Regions from separate parts of the Azospirillum sp. B510 genome, predicted to be linked through region 2. Evidence: predicted binding sites of a transcription regulator. Region 2 holds the regulator's gene; the other holds the start of a gene.
What was found. Region 2 encodes HrcA, which represses chaperone genes, less so after heat shock. Its sites were predicted from a motif close to GTTAGCACTCNCCNNNGGNGAGTGCTAAC; they were not measured.
Positions count from the first base shown of each region.

Region 1: a site for HrcA is predicted at 1,795-1,823, ahead of groES (co-chaperone GroES). Genes of this name have one in related genera too.

Region 1 is NC_013854.1:393,641-397,832, reverse strand. Features, by position in the region: gene groL (chaperonin GroEL) at 1-1,392, opposite strand, end outside; gene groES (co-chaperone GroES) at 1,442-1,732, opposite strand; gene AZL_RS01830 (hypothetical protein) at 2,132-2,371, shown strand; gene AZL_RS01825 (lysozyme) at 2,532-3,026, shown strand; gene AZL_RS01820 (COX15/CtaA family protein) at 3,165-4,192, shown strand, end outside.
Region 2 is NC_013854.1:3,245,615-3,249,806, reverse strand. Features, by position in the region: gene AZL_RS15105 (DUF1848 domain-containing protein) at 1-840, shown strand, start outside; gene AZL_RS15100 (response regulator) at 848-1,213, opposite strand; gene grpE (nucleotide exchange factor GrpE) at 1,384-2,001, opposite strand; gene hrcA (heat-inducible transcriptional repressor HrcA) at 2,053-3,093, opposite strand; gene AZL_RS15085 (creatininase family protein) at 3,245-3,991, opposite strand; gene AZL_RS15080 (DUF6691 family protein) at 4,110-4,192, opposite strand, start outside.

The DNA of each region.
Region 1 (4,192 bases), 460 kb from region 2:
GATCGAGCCGTCGGTGCCGGCGTTGTAGGCGATCTGACGGACCGGCGCCTGGAGGGCGCGGCGGATGATGTCGATGCCGACGCGCTGCTCGTCGTTGGCCGGGGTCAGGGCGTCCAGCGCCTTGGAGGCGTACAGCAGGGCGGTGCCGCCGCCGGCGACCACACCCTCTTCCACGGCGGCGCGGGTGGCGTGCATCGCGTCGTCAACGCGATCCTTGCGCTCCTTCACCTCGACCTCGGTCGCACCGCCGACGCGGATGACGGCGACGCCGCCGGCCAGCTTGGCCAGACGCTCCTGGAGCTTCTCGCGGTCGTAGTCCGAGGTGGTCTCCTCGACCTGGGCGCGGATCTGGCCGCAACGGGCCTCGATGTCGGCCTTGTCGCCGGCGCCGTCGACGATGGTGGTGGTCTCCTTGGAGATCACGACCTTCTTGGCGGTGCCCAGCATGTCGAGCGTGACGTTCTCGAGCTTGATGCCGAGATCCTCGGAGATGACCTGGCCGCCGGTCAGGATGGCCATGTCCTCCAGCATCGCCTTGCGGCGGTCGCCGAAGCCCGGAGCCTTGACGGCGGCGATCTTCAGGCCACCGCGCAGCTTGTTGACCACCAGGGTGGCCAGCGCCTCACCCTCGATGTCCTCGGCGATGATCAGCAGCGGACGCGAGGACTGGACGACGGCTTCCAGAACCGGCAGCAGCGGCTGCAAGCCCGACAGCTTCTTCTCGTGCAGCAGGATATAGGGGTTCTCGAGGTCCGCGACCATCTTGTCGGCGTTGGTCACGAAGTACGGCGACAGGTAGCCGCGGTCGAACTGCATGCCCTCGACGACGTCCAGCTCGGTGTCCAGGCTCTTGGCCTCTTCCACCGTGATGACGCCCTCGTTGCCGACCTTCTCCATCGCCTGGGCGATCATCTTGCCGATCTCGGCTTCGCCGTTGGCGGAGATGGTGCCGACCTGGGCGATCTCGTCGTTGGTCGTGACCTTCTTGGCGCGGGCCTGGATGTCGGCGACGACGGTGGCGACGGCCAGGTCGATGCCGCGCTTCAGGTCCATCGGGTTCAGGCCGGCGGCGACCTTGGTCACGCCTTCGCGGACGATGGCCTGGGCCAGGACGGTGGCGGTGGTGGTGCCGTCACCGGCCAGATCGTTGGTCTTCGAGGCGACCTCGCGGACCATCTGGGCGCCCATGTTCTCGAACTTGTCGGCCAGCTCGATTTCCTTGGCGACCGACACGCCGTCCTTGGTGATGCGCGGAGCGCCGAAGGACTTCTCGATCACGACGTTGCGGCCCTTCGGGCCCAGCGTGACCTTCACGGCGTCGGCGAGGATGTCAACGCCACGCAGCAGCTTCTCGCGCGCGGTGGGGCCGAACTTGACGTCTTTGGCAGCCATGTCTCGATTCCTTGTTACTGGTAAATTTCGAAGGATACGGGCGGAGGACTTAGGCCTCGATCACGCCCATGATGTCGGATTCCTTCATGATCAGGAAATCCTCGCCTTCGATCTTCACTTCAGTGCCCGACCACTTGCCGAACAGGATGCGGTCGCCGGCCTTGACGTCCAGCGCCACGACCTTGCCCGACTCGTCACGCGCGCCGGGACCGACGGCGATGACTTCGCCTTCCTGCGGCTTTTCCTTGGCAGTGTCGGGGATGATGATCCCGCCCTTGGTCTTGGTGTCGGACTCCAGACGCTTGACGACGACGCGGTCGTGCAGCGGACGGAACTTCATGGGAATGCCTCCTTGGATCAAGGCTTGGTTCTGACTGATGGATTTTCCGCCGGCCGGAGGCTGTTAGCACTCCCGCCCGGCGAGTGCCAGACAGCTAATCGAAGCGGTTTTGGGATTCAAGAGGCTCGTTCGGGAATTTGACGCGACTGTCGACGCCATTCCTCGGAGCCTTCCGATAACATATTGGGATGTATTGATTTTCCTGTTCCGACCCGCATGGCGGGCCGGCGAGATTTCTTCGAACGGTCACGATTCGGGACCCGGCCGTCCCCGTGCCGGCGAGTCCCCACCGAACCAGGAAAACGGATCCCGACGGCTCCCTGTGACCGCCGTCACAGCCCTGTCTCCGGCCTTTCGCTAAAATTTTAATAAATCACCGGGGCAAGGATGGAGGGCACGATGATGGCGAAGCGGAAGGCTGAACGCTGGATGGAAAGCCACGAGGCGCCATCCGCCATCGTCGCCCAAATCCTCCGTCACATCGTCCGTCAGATCGCTTCCGGCCTGTGGACGCGCTGGCGGAACCGGGAAAGCCAGCTGATCGAGGCGTTTCTGGAGGCCACGACCATCGCCGGGCTGTTCGCGCTGCTGTTCGCCCTGTTCGTGCTGTTCGCCGCCGCGCAGACCCTCACGCCCTGACACCATCGCCCCATCCCATCGCCGCCCCCGGACCATTCGCTTCCGACCAAATACGACAATTTCAAACCGACACTTCCCGTCACGCGAGCGTGCAGGATAGGATCGCGCCCGAAGGCGGTCGGCAGCGACCGCAAAACGCGCCATCCGGGAGTTTCCATCCATGGCCACCCAGCCGGTCTGCCAAGCCGCGGTCGACCTCGTGAAGCATTTCGAAGGTCTCTATCTCGACGCCTATCTCTGCCCGGCCGGCGTTCCCACCATCGGCTACGGTCACACCGCCGGCGTCGAGATGGGGCAGACCATCACCGTCGAACAGGCGGACGCCTTTCTCGCCTCCGACCTGACCGCCGCCGCCGGTCATGTCGACGCCCTGGTCACGGTTGCCCTGAACGAGGATCAGCGCGGCGCGCTCGCCTCCTTCGTCTTCAATCTGGGCGCCGGCAGCCTGGAAAGCTCGACCCTGCTGAGGCTGCTGAACAGCGGCGACTATGCCGGTGCCGCCGGCCAGTTCGGCCGCTGGGTCTACGCCACGGTGAACGGCACGCCGACCAGGCTGCCCGGCCTCGTCGCCCGCCGTGCGGCGGAGGAGGCGCTGTTCGTGAGCCAGACCGGCCAGCCCAAGACCGGCGTCACCACCGGGGACGGCACGCCCTGAGCCAGGTCCTCCGAGCCGGCCCCTTTGTGCCGGCCCCTTCGAGCCGGCGTTGCCGGCATCGGACAAGAGCCGTTTGACGGGACGGGATGTTCGCCCCACATTTGCGGACATCCCACCGCCGCGCTCCGGAATGCCGCCTTGACCGCTCTCGCCTCCGACAGCCTCGCCTCCGACAGCCTCGCCTCCGCCATCCGGCCGAATCCGAACCGGCCGATCGCCCTCTGGCTTCTGGTCTGCGCCGCCATGGTGCTGGTCATGGCCGTGATCGGCGCCATCACCCGGTTGACCGAATCGGGCCTGTCGATGGTGGAATGGAAGCCGCTGATCGGCATCCTGCCGCCGCTGTCGGAGGCGGAATGGAACCGGGTCTTCGAACTGTACAGGGCGACGCCGGAATTCCGCATCTACAACAGCCACATGGATCTGGCCGGTTTCCAGTCGATCTTCTGGTGGGAGTGGTTCCACCGGTTGTGGGGCCAGTTGATCGGCTTCGTCTTCCTGATCCCCTTCCTGCGCTTCTGGATGCGGGGCCGCATCTCGTCCGCTCTGTGGCCGAAGCTCGCCGGCCTGTTCCTGCTCGGCGGCTTGCAGGGCGGCATCGGCTGGTTCATGGTGAAGAGCGGGCTGGTCGATTCACCCAATGTCAGCCATTACCGGCTGGCCCTGCATCTCGGCACCGCGATCCTGATCTATGCCCTGCTGCTGCGCACCGCGCTCGGCCTGCTCGACCCGCTGCCGCTGGCCGGCTGGCGGCCGGAGGCGGCGGGGTTGCGCCGCCATGCCCGCTGGGCGCTGGGGCTGGTCGCCGTGACCATCGTTTGGGGCGCCTTCGTCGCCGGATCGGATGCCGGCTTCGCCTACAACACATTCCCGCTGATGGACGGTCATTGGATCCCGCCGGAGGTGAACACGCTGACCCCCTGGTGGCTCAACCCGGTGGAGAACACCGCGGCGATCCAGTTGATCCACCGCACGCTGGCGATCCTGACCGGTCTTGTCGTCCTGCTGCTGAGCGCCCGAGTCCTGGCCACCCGCCTTCCCGGCCGCGCCGGCCGCGCAGCGCTGGCCTCCGGCGCCATGGTGCTGTTGCAGATCGCGATGGGCATCGCCACGCTGTTGACCGTGGTGTGGATTCCGATCGCCGCCGCCCATCAGGCCGGCGCCAT
Region 2 (4,192 bases):
GGGCGCTGGTTCCTGAACCGCCTCGACGCCGGCCATTGCCGGATGGTCAATCCTTACGGCGGCCAGACCCATCGCATCGACCTGACCCGGCCGGCGGTGGATGGGTTCATCTTCTGGACCAAGAATCTGGGGCCGTTCCTCGGCGCGCTGGACAGCGTGGCGGAGCGGGGCTTTCCCTTCATCGCGCAGTACAGCGTCACCGGATTGCCGACCGCGCTGGAGCGCTCGGTCCCGGCCTGGGAGACGGCGGTCGGTCATCTGGCGCGGGTGCGCGACCGTTGGGGGCCGCGCGCCGCGGTCTGGCGCTACGACCCCATCCTGCTGACCGACGCGACGCCGCCGAACTGGCACCGCGGGAGTTTCGCCCGGATCGCGCGGGCGCTGCGCGGGGTGACGGACGAGGTGGTGGTGTCCTTTCTCCAGCCCTACCGCAAGACCGCGAGCAACCTCGCCGCCGCCGGCATCGGCTGGCGCGATCCGGCGGCGGCGGAGAAACGCGCGCTGCTGGCGGAGTTGGCCGGGATCGCGGCGGGGGAGGGGATGGCGCTGACGCTCTGCACCCAGCCCGAGCTGGTGGGCATCCCCGGCACGGCGCCGGCCCGCTGCGTCGATGCGTTGCGGCTGTCGGATGTCGCGGGGTATCCGGTGGCCGCGCGGGAGAAGGGCAACCGGCCCGGTTGCCTGTGCGCCGAAAGCCGCGACATCGGCGATTACGACAGCTGCCCGCACGGCTGCGTCTATTGCTACGCGGTTGCCGATCGCGGGACGGCGCAGCGGCGTTTCGCCGCGCATGACCCGGATGGGGAATTTCTGGTAGCGCGGCGGGTGGCGCCTTCCTGAACCATCCTTACGGACAGACCTTCCGCACCGTCTCGACCAGCTTTTCCGGGTTGAAGGGCTTCACCAGCCAGCCGGTGGCGCCGGCTTCGCGGCCGGCGGTCTTCTTGGTGGGGTCGGCTTCGGTGGTCAGCAGCAGGACCGGGGTGGCGCGGTTGGTGGCCGAGGCGCGGATGGCGCGGGTCAGGGCCAGCCCGTCCAGGCCCGGCATGTTCAGGTCGGTGATGATGCAGTCGAACCTGCGCTGGTTGACCAGGGCCAGACCGGCATTCCCGTCCGGCGCCTCCGCCACCTCATAGCCGGCGCCTTTCAGCGTGAAGCCGACCATGTCGCGGATGGTCTTGGAATCGTCGACGGTCAGGACATTCTTGGGCATGGTCGGCGGCTCCGCTTGCTCGGCCCGGAAATCGGTCCGGGAAATCAACGGGACAGGCCTAGGCACTTTACCGCCGACCGTCAACCTCTGGTATCCCGTATTTCGAATAACGGAACCCCCCGGCCCGGCGGCATCGCCGTCGAACCGGGGGGCTGTTGGAAATCAACCTGTCACGCCTTCGTATCGACATGTTGCGCGCCGGCGTCGCCGCCCTTGGCGACGCCGACCATCGCTTCGCGCAGCAGCCGGCCATGGATGGTGTAGCCGGGTTGCAGCACCTGGACGACGGTGCCGGCCGCCTTGCCGGTATTCTCGATCTCGAACATCACCTGATGGAAGTTGGGGTCGAACGGTTCGCCGGCCGGGTCCAGCTTCTTGATGCCGGCGCGGTCGAAGGCGGCGAACAGTTGGCGTTCGGTCGCCTCGACACCGACGGCGAGGCCTTTCAGCATCTCGTCCCGCTCGCGGCCTTCGGCCGGCACGGCGTCGAGCGCGCGGCGCAGATTGTCGGCGACCGACACCAGTTCCTTGGCGAAGCTGGACACCGCGAACTTGGTGGCATCCTCGCGGTCACGCTGGGCGCGGCGGCGGGTGTTCTCCGTCTCCGCCATGGCGCGCAGCAGCTGGTCCTTCAGGCTGGCGACTTCGGCCTCCAGCTTGGCGACGCGGTCCTCGGGAGAACCGGAGCCCGCCTGGCCGGCATCCGTCTGGCTGGCGGCGGCGGTGTCGGCGGTGGTCTCGGTCGGCTCGGCCGTGGCGTCGGAGGGCTTGTTCTGCTCTTCGCTCATGGTTTTCTCAATTCTTGCTTGGTCAAAGGCGGAGGGGGGTGGGAGCGATGGTCAGCCGATCAGCCGGCTGACCACCTTGGCGGTGTAATCCACCAGCGGAATGATGCGGGCGTAATTCAGGCGGGTCGGGCCGATGACGCCGATGGCGCCGATCACCTGCTCGCGGCTGTTCTGGAAGGGCGAGATGATCATCGAACAGCCGGAATGGCTGAACAGCACATTCTCCGCGCCGATGAAGATCTGCACGCCGTCGCCGCGCCCGGTGGCGTCCAGCATGCGCAGCATCGTCTCCTTGGTCTCCAGCGCCTCGAACAGGCCGCGCACGCGTTCCAGGTCGGAGAGCGCCGTGACGTCCTCCAGCAGGCGGGACTGGCCGCGGACGATCAGCTGGCCGGCGTTGGCTCCGGCGCTGCCGGCCCAGGTGGCCAGCCCGGCGGCGACCACCTTGCGCGACAGCTCGTCCAGCTGGGTCTTCTGCTGTTCGATCTCCTGCATGACCTCCTGCCGGGCCTCGTCCAGCGTGCGGCCGGCGAGCTTGGCGCTGAGGAAGTTCGACACCGTTTGCAGGGTGGAGGTCGGAACCCCCAGCGGCACCTCGATCACCCGGTTCTCGACCAGCCCGTCCTCGTTCACCAGGACGACCAGGGCGCGGCCGGGGCCGAGCGACACGAACTCGATGTGTTTCAGCGGCCGGTCGGTCTTGGGCGCCACCACCAGGCCGGCGCAGTGCGACAGGCCGGACAGCATGGTCGACGCCTCGCCCAGCACGTCGGCGAAGGCGCGGCCGGAGGCGGAGCATTTCGCCTCGATCGAGGCGCGCTCGTCCTCGGTCAGCGACCCGATCTCCAGCAGGCCGTCGACGAACATGCGCAGGCCGGCGTCGGTCGGGATGCGGCCGGCCGAGGTGTGCGGGGCATAGAGCAGCCCCTGCTCCTCCAGGTCGGCCATCACGTTGCGGATGGTCGCGGGCGACAGGGCCATGCCAAGCCGCCGCGAGATCGTGCGCGAGCCGACCGGCTCGCCCGACGCGACATAGGCGTCGACGATCAGCCGGAAGATCTCGCGCGATCGCTGGTTCAGCTCGTTGATCATGGGCCGTTGATCATGGACTAGGGCGGTCGTGCTTCCGTTCGGGCTCGGCGGTCGCGGACGGGGAAGTCCGTCAACCGGTCCGAATTTAGGCAGGTCCGACCGCCGAATCAACTTGCGGGGCGAAGAAGCTCCGCGGCGCCGTGACCGCCCCTTATTCTTCCGTCAGGAAACCGCGGTACTGGGCGGCGATGGCGCCGACCGCCGCCTCGTACAGGCGCCGGCCATGCTCGGGCCGGGCGAGGCCGGGGGCGGAGCCGATGCGGCCGTCGGGATAGCGGCGGCGGAAGTCGCGGGCGTCGTGGAAGCCGCCGGCCGGCGCCTGTTCCGGCTCCATCGCCACGGTCTTGATCGAGTCGGGATAGGCGTATTGGGTCAGCGCCACCTCGCTGGGGGTGGCGTGCGACCCCTCCTTGCCCTGGTACAGCTCGCGCGACAGCCGGCCGACCTCGGCATTCTCCCACCAGTTCACCAGGGCGCAGCGCAGGTCCGGCGCCTCGCGGCCGCGCTGCGCCCGGTTCTCCGCATGGATCTCGTAGAAGGCGGCGCGGATGGTGGCGATGTTGCCGCCATGGCCGTTGACGAAGAAGAAGCGCGCGAACCCGTGTTCGACCAGCGAGCCGACATAGTCGCGCAGCACGGCGATCAGGGTGGACGGCTTCAGCGTCATCGAGCCGGGGAATTCCATGTGATGGACCGCCATGCCGACCGGGATCGTCGGGCCGACCAGCGCGCCGGTGGCGTCGCCGACGCCCCGCGCGATCACCTCGGCGCAGATGGCGTCGGTGCCGACCAGTCCGTTCGGCCCATGCTGCTCGGTCGAGCCGATCGGCATGATGATGCCCTTGGAGGTCTTCAGATAGGACTCGACCTCGCTCCAGGTGCTGAGATGCAGTTGCACGCGTGCCTCTTCCCGCCGGGGTGATTGGTCAAACCAACATAAGCCGGCGGATTTTCTTCACCAACCCCGTCCGGCGTGGCGGGAGCCATGCGACGGACGCTTACGCGGTGTGGCGGGCTCAGGTCCGCTGCCGGTGCGGAAGCCTCAGCAGGACATCGGCGATGCCGCCGCCGGCGAGCAGGGCCGCCACGAACAGCAGGG